DNA from 4 places in the Pseudomonas sp. MUP55 genome. Region 1 is predicted to be linked to each of the others. Evidence: predicted binding sites of a transcription regulator. Region 1 holds the regulator's gene; each other region holds the start of a gene.

Region 1 (4,895 bases):
TGGCTGGGCAGGTTGCGAGCGTCGATCGACACGGCGACCAGTGGCTGCGGCAGCTCGGTGTGGATCAGGGCGCGTTCCGCCAATTCCGGCAGCAGCCCGGCGGGCAGGTTGTCGATGCAGTAGAAACCGCTGTCCTCGAGAACGTTGAGAGCAGTGCTTTTACCCGAGCCGGAACGGCCACTGACGATGATCAAACGCATGATTATTGCCCGCTTTGTTCATCCAGGACGACCTGATACAACGCCTCATTGCTGGTGGCGCTGCGCAGTTTTTCGCGTACTTCCTTGCGGTCGAGCATGCTGGCGATCTGCCGGAGCAGTTCCAGGTGCGCATCGGTAGCCGCTTGCGGGACCAGCAGAACGAACAGCAGGTCGACCGGGGCGCCGTCGATGGCATCGAAATCGATGGGGGATTCCAGGTGCAGCAGGGCGCTGACGGGTGTGTCGCAGCCTTTGAGGCGGCAGTGAGGAATGGCTATGCCGTTACCAAAACCGGTCGAACCGAGTTTTTCACGGGCAATCAGCGCGTCGAACACGTCCTGCATTTCCAGACCCGGCACTTCGCGCGAGATCAGGTTGGCAATTTGTTCGAGGGCTTTTTTCTTGCTGCCGCCCGGCACGTTCACGAGGGAACGGCCGGGGGTCAGGATGGTTTCAAGTCGGATCATGGGGGGAGAGTTAACGACCTGTACCTTGCATCAGGTGCAGATTCTTTTCCTTATGCTTTATGAGTTGGCGGTCGAGCTTGTCGTAGAGCGAGTCGATCGCCGCGTACATGTCTTCATGTTCCGCATTGGCGACGAGCTTGGCATTCGGTACGTGCAGGGTGGCCTCGATTTTCTGCTTGAGCTTGTCGACCTCCATGATGACCTGCACGTTGGTGATCTTGTCAAAATGCCCCGCAAGCTTGTTCAGCTTGCTCTCGGTGTACTCACGCAGGGGTTTGGTGACTTCCAGCTGGTGTCCACTGATGTTGACTTGCATACAGCTTCTCCTTCGTTGCCAGTGCATAAAGCGGTGGGCAGAAATACCCACCACTGGAACGCTGTGGCCCGCCCGTCACATCAAACGCTTTCGCTCGCTGGAAGGCGCGATCCCAAGGGATTCGCGGTACTTGGCGACGGTTCGACGGGCGACCTGAATGCCTTGTGCCTCCAGTAAACCAGCGATCTTGCTGTCACTCAACGGCTTTTTCTGATTTTCCGCGGCAACCAGTTTTTTGATGATCGCGCGGATCGCCGTGGACGAGCATTCACCGCCTTCGGAGGTGCTTACGTGGCTGGAGAAAAAGTATTTCAGCTCATAAATACCCCGTGGGGTATGCATGAACTTTTGCGTGGTCACCCGTGAAATCGTCGATTCGTGCATGCCCACCGCCTCAGCGATGTCATGCAGTACGAGGGGCTTCATCGCTTCGTCGCCGTATTCCAGGAAACCGCGCTGGTGCTCGACGATCTGGGTCGCCACTTTCATCAGGGTTTCGTTGCGGCTTTGCAGGCTCTTGATGAACCAGCGGGCTTCCTGCAACTGGTTGCGCATGAAGGTATTGTCAGCGCTGGTGTCGGCGCGGCGCACGAAGCCGGCGTATTGCGGGTTGACCCGCAGGCGCGGCACCGATTCCTGGTTCAATTCCACCAGCCAGCGTTCGTTGTCCTTGCGCACGATCACATCAGGGACGACATATTCGGCTTCGCTGGACTCGATCTGCGAGCCCGGACGCGGGTTGAGGCTCTGAACCAGCTCGATGACCTGGCGCAGTTCGTCTTCCTTGAGCTTCATGCGACGCATCAGTTGGCTATAGTCGCGGCTGCCCAGCAAGTCGATGTAGTCGCTGACCAGGCGCTTGGCCTCAGCCAGCCAGGCGGTCTTGGCCGGGAGTTGGCGCAGTTGCAGCAACAAACACTCGCTGAGCGAGCGCGCGCCAATGCCGGCGGGCTCGAATTGCTGGATGCGGTGCAGGACGGCTTCGATCTCGTCCAGCTCGATGTCCAGTTCCGGGTCGAAGGCTTCGAGGATTTCTTCGAGCGTTTCGTCCAGGTAGCCCTGGTTGTTGATGCAGTCGATCAGGGTGACGGCGATCAAGCGATCGGTGTCGGACATCGGCGCCAGGTTCAATTGCCACAACAAGTGGCTCTGCAGGCTCTCGCCGACAGACGTACGGGTGGTGAAATCCCATTCGTCATCATCATTGCTGGGCAGGCTGCTGGCGCTGGTCTGGTAGACGTCTTCCCATGCCGTGTCCACGGGAAGCTCGTTGGGAATGCGTTCGTTCCATTCGCCGTCCTCAAGGTTGTCCACCGTAGGGGCGGTTTCCTGATAGGACGGTTCCTGTACGTCGGGATTGGGCTTTTGCTCGATGTTGTCGGCCAAGGGGTCGGTATTGTCGAAGTCGTCGCCTTCTTCCTGGCGTTCGAGCATCGGATTGGACTCCAGGGCCTCCTGGATTTCCTGTTGCAGGTCCAGGGTCGACAATTGGAGCAGGCGGATGGCCTGTTGCAGCTGCGGTGTCATCGTCAGCTGCTGGCCCATTCTCAGGACTAGCGATGGTTTCATGGCAGGGGCTTAACACCTTATTCGCCGGCGCAATGCGCCATCCACGACAGGGCGCGTGAGCGCCAAACATAAGCAAATTATATGCCTGATATCGGGGCCTTTGCCTAGAGTGCGGTAACAATAAAAAGGCTGAGGTTTTTATTGACGCGCTCGCGCTCTCGCAAATGGCCCGATATCACCGTGCTTACAGGCGGAACTCGTGACCCAGGTAAACTTCTTTAACCAGTTCGTTGGCCAGGATCGTCGCGGAATCACCTTCGGCAATCAGTTGCCCATCGTTGACGATGTAGGCGGTTTCGCAGATATCAAGCGTTTCACGGACGTTGTGGTCGGTGATCAGCACGCCAATGCCCTTGGCCTTGAGGTGATGAATGATCTGCTTGATATCGCCCACCGAAATCGGGTCAACACCGGCGAACGGTTCGTCCAGCAGGATGAACTTGGGGGCGGTCGCCAGGGCGCGGGCGATCTCCACACGGCGACGCTCGCCACCGGACAAACTCATGCCGAGGTTGTCGCGAATGTGGTTGATGTGGAATTCCTGCAGCAGGCTTTCCAGCTCCTTGCGGCGGCCGTCGCGGTCGAGCTCCTTGCGGGTCTCGAGAATCGCCATGATGTTGTCGGCCACCGAAAGTTTGCGGAAGATCGACGCTTCCTGCGGAAGATAGCCGATACCGGCGCGTGCGCGACCGTGCATCGGCTGGTGGCTCACGTCCAGGTCGTCGATCAATACGCGGCCCTGGTCCGCCTGGACCAGCCCGACGATCATGTAGAAGCATGTGGTCTTGCCGGCGCCGTTGGGGCCGAGCAGGCCGACGATCTGGCCGCTGTCGATCGACAGGCTGACATCGCGTACCACCTGGCGGCTTTTATAGGCCTTGGCCAGATGCTGGGCTTTCAGGGTTGCCATTACTCGGCCTTCTTCTTCGGCTGGATGACCATGTCGATACGTGGGCGAGGCGCGGTGACCTTGTTGCCATTGGCGCGACCCGCCTGGGCGACCTGGGTCTGGGTGTTGTAGACGATCTTCTCGCCTTCGGTGGAGTTGCCGTCGGCACTGAGCACCTTGGCCTGATCAATCAGTACGATGCGATTTTGCTGTGCATGGTACTGGATGGTCTTGCCATAGCCCTTCATCGGGCCCGGGTCTTCTGCCTTTTGCTTCTGTTCGAAGTAAGCCAGGTTGCCCACGGAAGTCACGACATCGATATCGCCGGTGGCCGTGCGAGTCAGGGTCACGGTATTGCCAGTGATCTTCATCGAACCTTGGGTGATGATCACGCCACCGGTGTAGGTCGCAACGCCTTGCTTGTCATCAAGCTGCGCATCGTCGGCCGAGATGTGGATCGGTTGCTGGCTATCGTTCGGCAGAGCCCAGGCGCTCACGCTTCCCAGTGCTGCGCCCAGACCGAGCAAAATAGGGAGGGTTTTAATGAGCCTCATACTGTCCTCTTACGTTCGATAGCAGGTGTATCCTGCTTTCTTTCAAATACGCTTTCATTCCCTTGCCAGTCGATACACCGCCAGCGCCGTCGATTCTAACGTCTTGCTCGGTCTGCGCATATTCCTTCTGTGGGAATACGGTCATGCGACTGCTGGTAATGATGGTGTCGCGGTTCTGTGTGTCTGTACGTGCGACGCGTACCGAGTCGATCAGTTCGATTTCGGTGCCGTCCGGATTGACCTCGCCACGCAGGCTGGTGACGTGCCAGGGCTGTTCGGTGCCACGGTAGAGGTTCAGGTCCGGGTTGGTCAGCAGGCTGACTTCCGAAGCTTTCAGGCGCTCGACCTTATCGGAGACCAGCACATACTGCACCTTGCCATCGGGCAGGAACTGCACGGTGTGGGTGTTGGTGGCAAAGTTGTCGATGATGCTTTCATCCACCTGCACGACAGGTTTGTCGAGAAAGCGCTCCGGGCTGATATTCCAGTAGCCCACCGCGAGGAGCAGCGCGGCGATGACCCCGAATAGCAGGAAATTGCGAATCTTTTTGCTCAGCATATAACGCTCTATAAGTAGGCGGCGTGGGCCGCTTCAAGGCTGCCTTGGGCGCGCAGGATCAATTCGCAGAACTCGCGGGCGGCACCTTCGCCGCCGCGGGCGGTGGTAATGCCATGGGCATGTTCACGCACAAACGCTGCGGCATTGGCCACGGCCATGCCCAGGCCGACCCGGCGGATCACCGGCAGGTCAGGCAGATCGTCACCCAGATAGGCAACCTGTTCATAGCTTAGGTTGAGTTGGCCAAGAAGCTCGTCCAATACCACCAGTTTATCCTCGCGCCCCTGATACAGGTGAGGAATCCCCAGGTTTTGTGCGCGGCGTTCCACAACCGGTGTCTT
Region 2 (4,895 bases), 1.8 Mb from region 1:
AGCATCTATTACCTGTTCTATGCCCTCAACCACGGGCTGGTCGGCACCAGCAGCGCGGTGGCGGTGAACCTGACCCTCTCGGTGATCGCGTTGAGCGTGGTGGTGCATGGCCTCAGCACTCAGCCGATGCTGGTGTGGTACGAGCGCCGCGCCGCGCAAAAAAATTGAATCCTGCGCCGCGCCCGGGTTTCAAACAGTCAGTACCTACAGCGCGAGTCAACAGATGAAAAACATAGGGCAACGATTGCTTGAGGAACGCCAGCGCCTGGGGTATTCCCAGCAGTATCTGGCACAGGCGGGCGGCGTGAGCGTGCACGAGCAGCATCAATATGAACAGGGCGAAGACCTGCCCCGGGCCGACTATCTGGCCCAGTTGGCCGCCCATGGGGTGGATGTGGTGTATGTGGTGACCGGCAAGCGCAGCACGGTGATCAACATCAGCCGCCATCAGGCGCAGACCTTGATGGACAACCGCGTGGTAGGCCAGGAGGTAGCGCTGGACGGCCCGCCTGAAGAAGATCTCTACTTCAAGCTCAGCGATCCCTCCGGCCCGCCACCGGATCAGTCCTGATCTTCGGTGTGACCGACGTCCGCCGCTTCATCCAGATCGTTGAGCGGCACTTCGGCATCGTCCATCAGCGAGCCTGGGTCTTCATTGCCAGGATCGTTGAGTTCTTCATCCAATTCTTTTGACATGACCTTCTCCTCTAACCGCCTTGGGTATCGATATCGGCATCGGTTTCAGGCTTGGGCTCGAGCGGCTCAGGCTTGAAGTCTGGACTGTAGTCGTTTTCCTCGGCCACCGGATCACTTGCCGGTGCTGGATCCTTGGGTGCATCGGCGGCGGTGCCGGGGGCCGGCTCGCCACCGTCAATCACCGGGTCGTTGCGGTTGTGGGTCTGGGGATCGTTATCTGTCGTCATGGCGCACCTCTTCGCAGGCCTGTGGGAAATCTGTACCACGTAAAACTAAGGCGCTGCGTCAACCCGTGAAGTTCAGTCCGATTGCTCAATGCAACGGGTTGTCGACCTGGATATAGAAGGCATAGACGCCCAACACCAGCCAGAACACCATGAACAGCCACGGCGCACGCATGGAAAACAGCAGCGACTTGCGATAGCCCTTGTGCGACGACTCCATCTCGGAGAATAGCGGCGACTCATCGTAGGCCATGCCCATCACCGGTTCACTGCGCAGCAGCTCGCTTTGCTTGTAGTGCCAGTGGTCGATGATCTCGTAGGCGGCGCGTATGCCAGGCCAGGCGTTGAGGGAACTGAGAATGCCCAGCAAGGCGAGAAACACCGGCACCACCAGGGTGAACAACTTGCCCCACTCCGGGTTGAGGTTGCCCATACCGGAAACGAAAGCAATCACCAGGAACGACTGCGCGGTGAGGTAGGCGTCGGTACGGTTGGCCAGGATACTGGTTTCGTACTGGATCTCGCGACGATAGAAATCGAGCCGGTCCTTGGGCGAACCGAAGATCTTGGCGTTGTGCTCGCTGTGGTCGGTCAGGGCCGCTTCCGGGGTGTCGGGCGAAATGATTCTGGGCACGACGTGGCTCCACGTGGTTTCAAGACTTAATTAGAAGAAATCGGGCTGGGTGAAGTTCAAGTTTTTCGCGCACCAAATTGGAGCGCTCTTGAAGACCCCGAGGACTGCTCAGGGGGGCGCTTCGCAGCCCGGCGGGAGCAAGCGCCCTCGCCACAGGGCGATCGCGTTGACTTGGCCGTTTCGGCACACGCTTTGCTTAAACCATTCATCTGCCGGTAAACAGGAGCATGCGTTACCCCCCGACCCAGAGCCGACTCCATAAGAAAGTAAGGACCAGGCCCGTTGGCACCCTAAGCCACGGGCTCATAAAAAAATGCGTTTTTTCAAGCGGCAGTGCCACCCAGCAATCCTGGGCACTGACAAGGTACTGGAATGGCTCGATCTTTCTTCGATGAAATGAATGACGCAGACGGCGCGTGCCGCGCGCACTATCAGGATTTCTCGCGCTGGCTGGCCAATACGCCGCCGGAACTGCTGGCCCAGCGGCGCCGTGAGGCTGATTTGCTGTTCCACCGCGCCGGGATCACCTTCACGCTGTATGGCGACGAGCAGGACACCGAACGCCTGATCCCCTTCGACATCATCCCGCGCAGCATCCCCGCCAGCGAATGGAGCGTGATCGAGCGCGGCTGTATCCAGCGGGTCACGGCGTTGAACATGTTCCTGGCCGATATCTACCACGACCAGCGCATCATCAAGGCCGGGATCATCCCCGCCGACCAGGTGCTGGGTAACGAGGGGTATCAACAGGCGATGGTCGGCCTGGACCTGCACCGCGACATTTACTCGCACATCTCCGGCGTCGACCTGGTGCGCGACGGCGACGGCACCTACTACGTGCTCGAAGACAACCTGCGCACCCCCAGCGGCGTGAGCTACATGCTCGAAGACCGGAAGATGATGATGCGCCTGTTCCCGGAAGTGTTCGCCAGGCAGCGCATCGCGCCAGTGGACCACTACCCCAACCTGCTGCTCAAGACCCTCAAAAGCGCCAGCCGCCTGGACAACCCCAACGTCGTTGTGCTCACGCCTGGGCGCTTCAACAGTGCCTTCTTCGAACATGCGTTCCTCGCCCGGGAAATGGGCGTGGAGCTGGTGGAAGGCGCCGACCTGTTCGTGCACGAGCTCAAGGTATTCATGCGCACCACCGACGGCCCCAAGCCGGTGGATGTGATTTACCGACGCATCGACGACGCGTTCCTCGACCCCAAGGCCTTCAACCCCGATTCGATGCTCGGCGTACCCGGCCTGGTGGCCGCCTATTGCGCCGGCAACGTGGTGCTGGCCAATGCCATCGGCACCGGCGTGGCCGATGACAAGTCGATCTACCCCTATGTGCCGGAAATGATCCGCTTCTACCTGGATGAGGAGCCGGTGCTGCAGAACGTGCCGACCTTCCAGTGCCGCAAGCCCGATGAACTGTCCCACGTGCTGGCCAACCTTGAGCAACTGGTGGTCAAGGAAACCCAAGGCTCCGGCGGCTACGGGATGTTGGTCGGCCCGGCGTCGACCGCCGCCGAGATCGAGGACTTTCGCCAACGCATCAAGGCCCGCCCCCACGCCTACATCGCCCAGCCGACCCTGAGCCTGTCGACCTGCCCGACCTTTGTCGAAAACGGCATCGCGCCACGGCATATCGACCTGCGCCCGTTCGTGCTGTCGGGCAAGGAAACGCGCCTGGTGCCCGGTGGCCTGACCCGGGTCGCGCTGAAGGAAGGCTCGCTGATCGTCAATTCGTCGCAAGGCGGCGGAACCAAGGACACCTGGGTGGTGGAGGGCTGAGTATGTTGAGTAGAACCGCCGCGGATCTGTACTGGATGTCCCGCTACCTGGAGCGCGCCGAGAACCTGGCGCGCATGCTGGAAGTCAGCTATTCGCTGTCGCTGATGCCCCACGCCGGGCGCAGCGATGGCCTGGACGAACTGGCGATGTCACTGCTCAGCAGCGGCACCCTGGACAATTACCTGGAACGCCACAAGCAACTGGACGCCGAGCGCATGCTGCATTTCTTCGCCCTCGACGAAGAAAACCCGGCCAGCATCTACAACTGCCTGCGCGCTGCCCGGGGCAACGCCCACGCCGTGCGCGGGCGCATCACCGCCGACATGTGGGAAAACCTCAACGCCACCTGGCTGGAAATGCGCAGCATCGCCGCCGGCGGCCTGGCGCGCCATGGCATCAGCCACTTCTGTGATTGGGTCAAGCAGCGCTCGCACCTGTTTCGCGGCGCAACTTCCGGCACCATCATGCGCAATGACGCCTATCGGTTCATTCGCCTGGGCACCTTTGTCGAGCGTGCGGATAACACCCTGCGGCTGCTGGATGCGCGCTATGAGATGTTTGGCGAAGAGTCCGAGGAAGTCAGCGACCTGTCGGCGCGCGGTTACTACCAGTGGAGCGCCCTGCTGCGCGCACTGTCGTCGTTCGAGGCGTATACCGAGCTCTACCCGAACGCCTTGAATGCGCGCTCGGTGTCGGAATTGCTGTTGCTGCGCAGTGACGTGCCGCGCTCGCTGCATGCGTGCGTCGAGGAATTGAGCCATATCCTCGCCGACCTGCCCGGCAGTTACGGGCGCACCGCGCAGCGCCTGGCGGCGGAGTTCGAAGCGCGGTTGCGGTACACCGGGATCGACGAAATTCTGGAAGACGGGCTGCACACCCGGCTGACCGACTTTATCGACACCGTGCGCGAGTTGGCGCGGGCGATACAAAGCTCCTACCTGGAAGTGGTCTAAGCCCCAACACCGTGCAAATGTGGGAGGGGGCTTGCCCCCGATGGCTGTCTCTCAGCCAGCTTATTTGTAGCTGACCCACCGCTATCGGGGGCAAGCCCCCTCCCACAGTTACTTAGGGTGTGTCAGTTGGAACTGGTAGTGCTTCAAGCAGTTGGATCAGCAGGTCGGCCTCGAGCACCAACAACACTGGAGATCCAATGTGGGAGGCGGCTTGCCCCCGATAGCGGTGTGACAGTCGACAGAGTTATTGACTGATCTACCGCCATCGGGGAAAGCCCCCTCCCACAATGGGGCTAGGTAGCGATCGACCACCAGCTGGGCAGCAACTGGCGCACCCGCGCTTCACCGAAACGGTCGTCGATCAGCATCACCACGCCGCGGTCGTGCTGGCTGCGGATCACCCTCCCCGCTGCCTGCACGACTTTCTGGATACCGGGATACAGGTAGGTGTAGTCGTAGCCCGCACCGAAAATCGCGCCCATGCGCGCTTTCATCTGTTCATTCACCGGGTTGAGCTGCGGCAAGCCCAGGGTCGCGACAAACGCCCCGATCAGGCGCGCACCGGGTAAATCGATGCCTTCGCCAAAAGCACCGCCCAGCACGGCA
Region 3 (4,895 bases), 1.3 Mb from region 1:
GTTCTACCTCATGACTTGCGAAAAGCAGATTAGTTATAGCCCAGCTTCACCCTCTGTCGAGGTCGCCGGAAAAAATCAACGTCCACTGGATCACCAGTGGCTTATGCCTCTTCACCGTGCAAGGTGGCGAGGACTTTACGAGCACCGCCATGATCACGGTGCTCGCCCAGATAAACACCTTGCCAGGTCCCCATCGCCAAGCGGCCGGCCTTCACCGGCAAACTCAGCTGGCAGCCCAGGAGACTGGCCTTGAAGTGCGCCGGCAGATCATCCGGACCTTCGTCGTTGTGTTCGAACCCTGCATGGCCCTGCGGCACCAGTCTGTTGAAGAAACGCTCGAAGTCACGGCGAACCGCCGGATCGGCATTCTCGTTGACCGTCAACGAGGCCGAGGTGTGCTGCAGCCACAGATGCAACAGGCCCACGCGACAGGCCTTCAATTCAGGCAAGCCGGCAAGCAACTCGTCGGTCACCAGGTGAAAGCCCCGGGGCTTGGCCCGCAGGGTAATCAGGGTCTGTTGCCACATACAGTTCTCCGCCCATCGGCGCGCATTCTAGCGCGCTCTGGAAAAAAACAAAGTGCCGAATACGCCTACATGCCTGTAAGACATTCGCACCCTCAAAAGTGCGGTGTGGATCCCATCACAAAGTCGACGAAAAACCCATACCACTTATAGCCAAAGACAAACGCCAGGCAAAAAAATGCCCGGCAAGCCGGGCATCTTTTTTTTCGCGTACTTACAAGTTGTAGCCGCGCTCGTTGTGTTGCGCCAGGTCGAGGCCGACCGCCTCTTCCTCTTCGGTGACACGCAGGCCCATGACCATGTCCAGCACCTTGAGGATCACGTAGGTGACGATCGCCGTGTAGATCACGGTGAAGCCAACACCTTTGCACTGGATCCATACCTGGGCGGCGATGTCGGTGGTAGCAGCGTTGAAGCCACCCATCGATGGGGCCGCGAACACGCCAGTCAGAATCGCGCCGAGGATACCGCCGATACCGTGCACGCCGAAGGCGTCCAGGGAGTCGTCATAGCCCAGCTTGCGCTTGAGGGTTGTGGCGCAGAAGAAGCACACCACGCCCGCCGCCAGGCCGATGACCAGAGCGCCCATCGGGCCGACGGTGCCAGCAGCCGGAGTGATGGCGACAAGGCCGGCCACCACACCCGAGGCGATGCCCAGGGCGCTCGGCTTACCGTGAGCGATCCACTCGGCGAACATCCAGCCCAGCGCAGCAGCAGCAGTGGCAATCTGGGTAACCAGCATTGCCATGCCGGCCGTACCGTTGGCCGCCGCAGCCGAACCGGCGTTGAAGCCGAACCAACCGATCCACAGCATCGCCGCGCCGATCAAGGTGTAACCCAGGTTATGCGGTGCCATCGGGGTGGTCGGGAAGCCTTTACGCTTGCCGAGTACCAGACACGCCACCAGGCCAGCCACACCGGCGTTGATGTGCACCACGGTGCCACCGGCGAAGTCCAGCACGCCCCAGTCCCACATAAGGCCGCCGTTGCCGCTCCAGACCATGTGCGCAATCGGCGCATAGACCAGGGTGAACCAGATGCCCATGAAAATCAGCATCGCGGAGAATTTCATGCGCTCGGCGAAAGCACCGACGATCAGCGCCGGGGTGATGATGGCGAACGTCATCTGGAAGGTGATGAACACCGCTTCCGGGAACAGCGCCGCAGGCCCGGTGATGCTGGCCGGCGTGACGCCCGCCAGGAACGCCTTGCCCATGCCGCCGAAGAAGGAGTTGAAGTTGACTACGCCCTGCTCCATACCGGTGGTATCGAACGCAATGCTGTAACCGTAGACGACCCAGAGGATGCTGATCAGGCCAGTGATGGCGAAGCACTGCATCATCACCGACAGAATATTCTTGGAACGGACCATGCCGCCATAGAACAGCGCCAGGCCAGGAATAGTCATGAACAGCACCAGTGCGGTGGCGGTCAGCATCCAGGCAGTGTCGCCGGAGTTGAGGACTGGAGCCGCCACTTCATCTGCCGCCATTGCAAGGCTTGGCATTACGATGGACAACAGGGCTCCGAGCCCTGCGAATTTACGCAGAGTCATAGTGTTTTTCTCCTGGGGCGTTGGGGTTTGGCGGCTTAGATTGCGTCGGTATCGGTTTCGCCGGTACGGATGCGAATAGCCTGTTCCAGATTGACCACGAAGATCTTGCCGTCACCGATCTTGCCAGTGTTGGCGGCCTTGGTTATCGCCTCGATAACCCGGTCAAGATCCTTGTCGTCAATGGCGACATCAATCTTCACCTTAGGCAGGAAATCAACCACGTATTCCGCACCGCGATACAGCTCGGTATGACCCTTCTGCCGACCGAAGCCCTTGACCTCAGTAACGGTAATGCCCTGCACGCCGATCTCGGACAGTGACTCGCGTACGTCGTCCAACTTGAACGGCTTGATGATGGCAGTGACTAGCTTCATGAAAACTCTCTCCCGAATTGGTGGACTTGCCCCAGGAAAACAAACCCGTCTCAAGTCTAAGCGCAGTGCCTGGCTTTGTAACGCATCGTCGCCTCGGCATTTACCGTGGCGACGCCAGCGAACACTGGTGACGAAAAACTGTACCCCTGATCCATCGGCGCACTGCATTCGTCACAGCGACTGCATCAGTGCATGGGTCATGTTCGTCTAAGCAGAAACCTTGCCAGCTCCGTAAAAAGCACTGAAATCAGTCCGTTGCCCGCTCACGCCCACCCGCCGGGCGTTCCGGCAGTGGCCAAGCGCATCAAAACAGTGCGCGACCGTCCATCCCGATGCGCGAAAAGCGTGCGCGTCAGGCCATGGAAAGACTATAGAGGCTGCGTGATACACTGCCTGCCAACTGTTTTCCGGAATATTTCCCATGCTCGCGCCCAAAGACTTCCTTGATGCCCTGAGCGGCCAGGCTTCTCGCCTGTTCAGCGGTGACACCCCGCTGCCTCGCAATGAAATCGAAAGCCAGTTCAAGGCCCTGCTGCAAAGCGGCTTCAGCAAGCTCGACTTGGTGAGCCGTGAAGAATTCGACAGCCAGATGGTGGTACTGGCCCGCACGCGTGCGCGGCTTGAGAGCCTGGAGGCGAAAGTCGCAGAACTGGAAGCTCGGATGACGCCAGCCTCTGCTCAATAACCGCGATGAGTGATGGGGGTTACCCCTCAGCGTTAAAAACGGCAGAAGCGCGAAGTCACCTGTGGCGAGGGAGCTTGCTCCCGCTGGACTGCGCAGCAGTCCGATTGTCTGAGCAGTCCGATTGTCTGGGGCCGCTTCGCGACCCAGCGGGAGCAAGCTCCCTCGCCACAGGTACGGTGTTCGCCTTAACTGCCTGGTATTAGAGTTTTCCCCCATAGTGTTGTCTGGATACGTTCTGTAAAACCTCCCCCGCTTTGCTTTTCCCACCCTCGTCTACCCTTGAATAACCCGCAGGAAGCGGCCTCCCATTCAAGGATCGAGCATGTCCCTCGCCATCGTCCACAGCCGCGCCCAGATCGGCGTTGAAGCCCCCGTCGTCACGGTTGAAGTGCATATGGCCAATGGCTTGCCATCCCTGACCCTGGTGGGTTTGCCGGAAACCGCAGTAAAGGAAAGCAAGGACCGCGTTCGCAGCGCCATTCTCAACTCGGCCCTGCAATATCCGGCGCGTCGCATCACGCTCAACCTCGCGCCCGCCGACCTGCCCAAGGACGGCGGGCGTTTTGATCTGGCGATAGCCCTGGGGATCCTCGCGGCCAGCGTGCAGGTGCCCGCATTGATGCTTGATGATGTCGAGTGTCTGGGCGAGTTGGCGCTGTCCGGCGAGGTGCGTGCGGTCAAAGGTGTGTTGCCGGCCGCCCTGGCGGCGCGCAAGGCCGGTCGCACCTTGATAGTGCCCAGGGCGAACGCCGAGGAAGCGTGCCTGGCATCAGGGCTGAAGGTGATTGCTGTGGATCATCTGCTGCAGGTAGTGGCGCATTTGAACGGGCACGTGCCGATCGAGCCCTACACGTCAGACGGCTTGCTGTACTTGAACAAACCTTACCCGGACCTCAGTGAAGTACAGGGCCAACTGGCCGCCAAGCGTGCCTTGCTGATTGCCGCAGCGGGGGCACACAACCTGTTGTTCAGCGGGCCGCCCGGTACCGGCAAAACCTTGCTCGCCAGCCGCCTGCCGGGGTTGCTGCCACCGCTCAGCGAGCAGGAAGCGCTGGAGGTTGCGGCGATTCAATCCGTGGTCAGCCTGGCACCGTTGAGCCATTGGCCGCACCGGCCGTTCCGCCAGCCGCACCACTCGGCCTCAGGCCCGGCGCTGGTCGGCGGAGGATCGAAGCCGCAGCCGGGGGAAATCACCCTGGCTCACCACGGCGTGCTGTTTCTGGACGAGCTGCCAGAGTTCGACCGCAAAGTGCTGGAGGTGCTGCGCGAGCCCCTCGAGTCGGGACATATTGTGATTTCCCGCGCGCGGGACCGGGTGAGTTTTCCGGCGCGCTTCCAACTGGTCGCGGCGATGAACCCCTGCCCTTGCGGTTATATGGGCGACCCCAGCGGCCGTTGCCGTTGCACGCCGGAACAGATTCAACGCTATCGCAACAAGCTCTCGGGGCCACTGCTGGACCGGATCGATCTACACCTGACGGTAGCGCGCGAAGCCACGGCACTGAGCCCGGCCCAACAGACCGGCGACAACACCGCGCAAACCGCAGCCCTGGTGGCCGACGCGCGAGAGCGCCAGCAACAGCGCCAGGGTTGCGCCAACGCGTTCCTCGATCTGCCGGGGCTGCGCGAGTACTGCACGCTGACGAAGGCCGATGAAAGCTGGCTGGAAAACGCATGCGAGCGACTGACGCTGTCGTTGCGGGCGGCTCATCGGCTGCTCAAGGTGGCGCGCACTTTGGCCGACCTCGAACAAACGG
Region 4 (4,895 bases), 2.6 Mb from region 1:
CCTCCACTTGGCCAGGCGCCGTCACCCGCGCCTTGATCACGCGGTTCGAGTTGAGGTTCTTCACCCGTATCTGTTCGCTCATGCCACCGTTGGACAGCGCTTCCCCCGGCATTTTTACGTTCAGCCCGCCGCTGCTGGCGGAAATCACCACCTGGTCACCCTTGCGAATCACTTCAGCCTGCTCCAGATGAACCAGCGTGATGACCTGATCGGTGACCATTGGTCGGGTAAGCCGCTGCCCGATCGCCTGGTCCAGGGAGGTAAGGTAACCCTGGTTGATCAAGCTGATATCCCGTTCACGCAACGCAACATCGTCATAGCCAATAATGCCGGTGCGCTTCAATGGTCGCGCTACCACAACAACGTCGCGGAACAATTTGACCTGGGCCGGCACGAACACGGTCCAGGGAGACGCGCCTTCGCAGCGTACTTTGACGGTTACGCGGCCGATGGGCTGGGCCGGGCTTTCCAGGGTGGCTGTCAATTCCTTGTCACACATGGGCATGCGCAGGCGCGGGTCCAGCTGGTTGACCTGAATCTCATAGCGTCCAGGTGTCTGTGTGGACTCCAGATAATCTTCTACAGTGAATTCAAGAAAGCCCTGGGTGACGCCGATAAGGAGATCAGGCAGGGTGACGTTGTCGGCGCGAGCCGCGACGCCCACGCCCCAGACAAGCAGCGCCATCGCGGCGCAGAGCAGTCTGCGGTACTTTGGGCGGCAAGGGCGTCGGGAAACTGTCGTTTTAATATCCATAGCCAACCAAATAGCAAAGCTCGTGCCGTTTAGTGTTGGGTACGCATCGTACCTCTGGGATTTAGGAGTCTGGGCATGGCAGGTGTAATGGATTCAGTAAACCAGCGCACACAGCTGGTAGGGCAGAATCGCCTGGAGTTGTTGCTTTTCCGCCTGGACGGCAAGCAGCTGTACGGCATCAACGTGTTTAAAGTGCGTGAAGTGTTGCAGTGTCCCAAGTTGACGATCATGCCTAAATCCAGTCCGGTGGTGTGCGGCGTCGCCAATATCCGTGGCGCGACCATTCCGATTCTTGACTTGGCAATGGCCACTGGCTCCTCTGGTTTGCAGGACCGTCAGAGCCCGTTCGTGATCATTACCGAGTACAACACCAAGACCCAGGGGTTCCTGGTGCGCTCGGTGGAACGTATCGTCAATATGAACTGGGAAGAGATCCACCCGCCACCCAAGGGCACCGGGCGCGATCACTACCTGACGGCCGTGACGCGCGTGGACAATCAACTGGTGGAAATCATTGACGTGGAGAAAATCCTCGCCGAAGTCGCACCGACCTCGGAGACCATTTCGGTCGGCGTGGTGGATGCCGAGACGGCGCACAAGGCGGTGTCCCTGCGCGTGTTGACCGTGGACGACTCCTCTGTCGCTCGCAAGCAGGTCACGCGTTGCCTGCAAACCGTCGGTGTCGATGTCGTTGCCCTCAATGACGGACGTCAGGCCTTGGATTACCTGCGCAAGCTGGTGGATGAAGGCAAGAAACCGGAAGAAGAATTCCTGATGATGATTTCCGACATCGAGATGCCGGAAATGGATGGCTACACCCTCACGGCTGAGATACGCAGCGATCCACGCATGCAAAAATTACATATCATCCTGCATACTTCGTTGTCGGGGGTATTCAATCAGGCAATGGTCAAGAAGGTCGGCGCAGATGACTTCCTGGCTAAATTCCGGCCTGATGACCTCGCATCCCGGGTAGTTGACCGGATCAAGGCAGCAGATCACGGCTAGGGGGATTTTCCCTCCTGGCGGTCACACGATTTAAGAGGCGGTATCATTGTCTACGGGTAATTTGGATTTCGAACAGTTCCGGGTCTTCCTGGAAAAGGCCTGTGGCATATTGCTTGGTGAAAACAAGCAATACCTGGTATCCAGCCGCCTCAACAAGCTGATGGAACAGCAGGGCATCAAGTCCCTGGGTGAGTTGGTCCAGCGGATCCAGGGGCAGCCGCGCAGTGGGCTCAAGGAGATGGTGGTCGATGCCATGACCACCAACGAAACCCTGTGGTTTCGTGATACCTATCCTTTTGAGGTGCTCAAGAACAAGGTGCTGCCCGAAGCCATCAAGGCCAGCCCGGGCCAGCGCCTGCGTATCTGGTCGGCCGCGTGCTCGTCGGGTCAGGAACCGTATTCGATCTCGATGTCCATCGACGAGTTCGAACGGACGAACATGGGTCAGTTGAAGGCCGGCGCGCAGATTGTGGCGACGGACTTGTCGGGCACCATGCTCACCAACTGCAAGACCGGTGAGTACGACAGCCTGGCGCTGGGCCGAGGTTTGTCCCAGGAGCGGCTGCAACGCTACTTTGACCCCAAAGGGGCAGGGCGTTGGGCGATCAAGGCGCCAATCAAGAACCGCGTGGAGTTCCGCTCGTTCAACCTGCTCGACAGCTACGCCAGCCTGGGCAAGTTCGACATGGTGTTCTGCCGCAACGTGCTGATTTATTTCTCCGCCGAAGTGAAGAAAGACATCCTGTTGCGTATCCATGGCACGCTCAAGCGTGGCGGCTATTTGTTCCTCGGTGCTTCCGAGGCACTGAACGGCCTGCCTGATCATTTCCAGATGGTGCAGTGCAGTCCTGGGATCATCTACCAGGCCAAATAAGCAATACGCAGTCAAAAATGTGGGAGGGGGCTTGCCCCCGATAGCAGTGTATCAGTGATAGGAACATCAACTGAACTACCGCTATCGGGAGCAAGCCCCCTCCCACAATCGTATCTACGGCAAAGTTGAAGAAAGCGGCAACTCCCGATTGCCGCTTTACTGGCGCCAGGCGGAAATGGCTTGCCGCTTTTCTGGCATTGCCGCAAGCCTTCTCCCCCGCAAGCCCCTGATATACGGGGCTCCAAAAGATTGGCATGCACCTTGCTATAGCCCTGTTAACGAACAGCAGGTCAGCCTAAAGGTTTCCGCCATGAGCATCAGCTTCGATAAAGCGCTCGGTATCCACGAACAAGCCCTGGGCTTTCGCGCCCAGCGTGCCGAAGTCCTGGCCAACAACATTGCCAACGCCGACACCCCGAACTACAAGGCTCGGGATCTGGACTTCTCCGCCGTGCTCGCCGCGCAGCAGGACAAGACCAAGAACGGCACCTTCGCCTTGAACATGACCAACAGCCGTCATATCGAAGCGCAAGGCCTGAGCAGTGGTGACGAGTCGCTGCTGTATCGCACGCCGATGCAGCCGTCGATCGACCAGAACACCGTCGATGCTCAACTGGAACAATCGAACTACGCCGAAAACTCGGTGAACTTCCAGGCCAGCTTTACCCTGCTCAACAGCAAATTCAAAGGGCTGATGTCAGCCCTGCGTGGAGAGTAAGCCATGTCCCTGTCCAGTGTTTTCAATATTGCCGGCAGTGGCATGAGCGCGCAGACCACGCGCTTGAACACCGTCGCCAGTAACATCGCCAACGCCGAGACCGTGTCTTCGAGCATTGACCAGACTTACCGTGCCCGTCACCCGGTATTTGCCACCATGTTCCAGGGCGGCCAGAGCGGCGGCAGTGATTCGCTGTTCCAGAACCAGGATGCCGCTGGCCAGGGCGTGCAGGTGCTGGGTGTGGTTGAAGACCAGAGCAACCTTGAAGCGCGCTACGAACCCAACCATCCGGCTGCGAACGAAAAGGGTTATGTCTACTACCCCAACGTCAACGTGGTCGAGGAAATGGCCGACATGATTTCCGCCAGTCGCTCGTTCCAGACCAACGCGGAAATGATGAACACCGCCAAAACCATGATGCAGAAGGTCCTGACCCTGGGTCAGTGATAAGGGGCGCCAAATAATGGCCATCGTTGATACATCCAACAATACGGCTGTCCAGGACCTGTTCAACTCCAAGGTCAAGGACGCGTCGAACAATGTAGCGAATGTTTCCAAAGCCGCCACCGGCAACCAGGCCTTGGGCAAGGATGCATTCCTGCAATTGCTGGTGACCCAGCTGAAAAACCAGAACCCGCTGTCGCCACAGGACAACGGTGCGTTCGTGGCCCAGCTGGCGCAGTTCAGCAGCCTGGAAGGCATCAACACTCTGAACGACTCGGTGAATAACATCTCGAGCAACTTCAGCTCTTCCCAGGCGCTGCAGGCTTCATCGCTGGTGGGGCGTTCGATCATCACTCAGACCGACAAGGCGCTGGTCGATACCAGCAAGAGCATGACCGGTTCGGTGGCGGTGACGGCGGCGACGGGCAACGTCTCGATCAAGATCACCGACAAAGACGGCAATGTGGTGCGCACCCTTGATATGGGCGCCCAGAGCGCAGGTTCTTCGGACTTTATCTGGGATGGCAAGAACGACAAGGGAGAGGTCGCCCCAGCGGGCACTTACACCTTCGCGGCCTCCACCAAAAACGACAAGGGCGACGCGGTTGCCCTCGCTACTTCGCTGCCGGCAACGGTGACCAGCGTAACGCTGAGCAAGACCGGCGGCGAAATGCTGCTCAACCTTGCGGGCGGCATGGGCAGCGTCAAGCTGTCGCAAATCCAGACTATCGGTACATAGAGCCGGCTAGATACGGCAGAGGGAGAGAAACATGTCTTTTAATATCGGCCTTAGCGGCCTCTATGCGGCCAACAAACAACTGGACGTGACCGGCAACAACATCGCCAACGTCGCGACCACGGGCTTCAAGTCGTCTCGTGCGGAGTTCGCCGACATCTACGCGGCGTCCAAACTGGGCACTGGCCAGAACAGCATCGGTAACGGCGTGAACCTGGCGGCGGTGTCCCAGCAATTCACCCAGGGTGACGTTAACGGCAGCGGCGGTATCTTGGACATGGCGATCCAGGGTGGTGGCTTCTTCGTCCAGAAGGGCAGCGACGGTTCGCTGGAATACACCCGCAGCGGTGCCTTCCGTGCC

The links. The regulator sigma-54, encoded in region 1, starts transcription at its own class of promoters, with help from an activator protein. The targets are predictions, from matches to a motif close to ANTGGCATNNANNTTGCTNT.
Region 2: SC318_RS12780 (circularly permuted type 2 ATP-grasp protein) is a predicted target of sigma-54. The motif match lies at 1,734-1,753, and genes of this name have one in related genera.
Region 3: glnK (P-II family nitrogen regulator) is a predicted target of sigma-54. The motif match lies at 2,662-2,681, and genes of this name have one in related genera.
Region 4: flgB (flagellar basal body rod protein FlgB) is a predicted target of sigma-54. The motif match lies at 2,885-2,904, and genes of this name have one in related genera.

The regions. Positions count from the first base shown of each region.
Region 1 covers NZ_CP138214.1:1,073,069-1,077,963, forward strand. The annotation lists gene rapZ (RNase adapter RapZ) at 1-200, opposite strand, end outside; gene ptsN (PTS IIA-like nitrogen regulatory protein PtsN) at 203-667, opposite strand; gene hpf (ribosome hibernation-promoting factor, HPF/YfiA family) at 678-983, opposite strand; gene SC318_RS04710 (RNA polymerase factor sigma-54) at 1,059-2,552, opposite strand; gene lptB (LPS export ABC transporter ATP-binding protein) at 2,737-3,462, opposite strand; gene lptA (lipopolysaccharide transport periplasmic protein LptA) at 3,462-3,995, opposite strand; gene lptC (LPS export ABC transporter periplasmic protein LptC) at 3,982-4,554, opposite strand; gene SC318_RS04730 (KdsC family phosphatase) at 4,563-4,895, opposite strand, start outside.
Region 2 covers NZ_CP138214.1:2,854,635-2,859,529, reverse strand. The annotation lists gene SC318_RS12805 (cation:proton antiporter) at 1-168, shown strand, start outside; gene SC318_RS12800 (helix-turn-helix domain-containing protein) at 224-571, shown strand; gene SC318_RS12795 (hypothetical protein) at 562-696, opposite strand; gene SC318_RS12790 (hypothetical protein) at 708-923, opposite strand; gene SC318_RS12785 (hypothetical protein) at 1,009-1,554, opposite strand; gene SC318_RS12780 (circularly permuted type 2 ATP-grasp protein) at 1,927-3,336, shown strand; gene SC318_RS12775 (alpha-E domain-containing protein) at 3,339-4,289, shown strand; gene SC318_RS12770 (ATP-dependent DNA helicase) at 4,583-4,895, opposite strand, start outside.
Region 3 covers NZ_CP138214.1:5,722,465-5,727,359, forward strand. The annotation lists gene SC318_RS25945 (secondary thiamine-phosphate synthase enzyme YjbQ) at 102-527, opposite strand; gene SC318_RS25950 (ammonium transporter) at 739-2,079, opposite strand; gene glnK (P-II family nitrogen regulator) at 2,115-2,453, opposite strand; gene SC318_RS25960 (accessory factor UbiK family protein) at 2,875-3,138, shown strand; gene SC318_RS25965 (YifB family Mg chelatase-like AAA ATPase) at 3,461-4,895, shown strand, end outside.
Region 4 covers NZ_CP138214.1:4,457,097-4,461,991, reverse strand. The annotation lists gene flgA (flagellar basal body P-ring formation chaperone FlgA) at 1-754, opposite strand, end outside; gene SC318_RS20035 (chemotaxis protein CheV) at 830-1,762, shown strand; gene cheR (protein-glutamate O-methyltransferase CheR) at 1,809-2,636, shown strand; gene flgB (flagellar basal body rod protein FlgB) at 2,947-3,354, shown strand; gene flgC (flagellar basal body rod protein FlgC) at 3,358-3,801, shown strand; gene flgD (flagellar hook assembly protein FlgD) at 3,818-4,537, shown strand; gene flgE (flagellar hook protein FlgE) at 4,569-4,895, shown strand, end outside.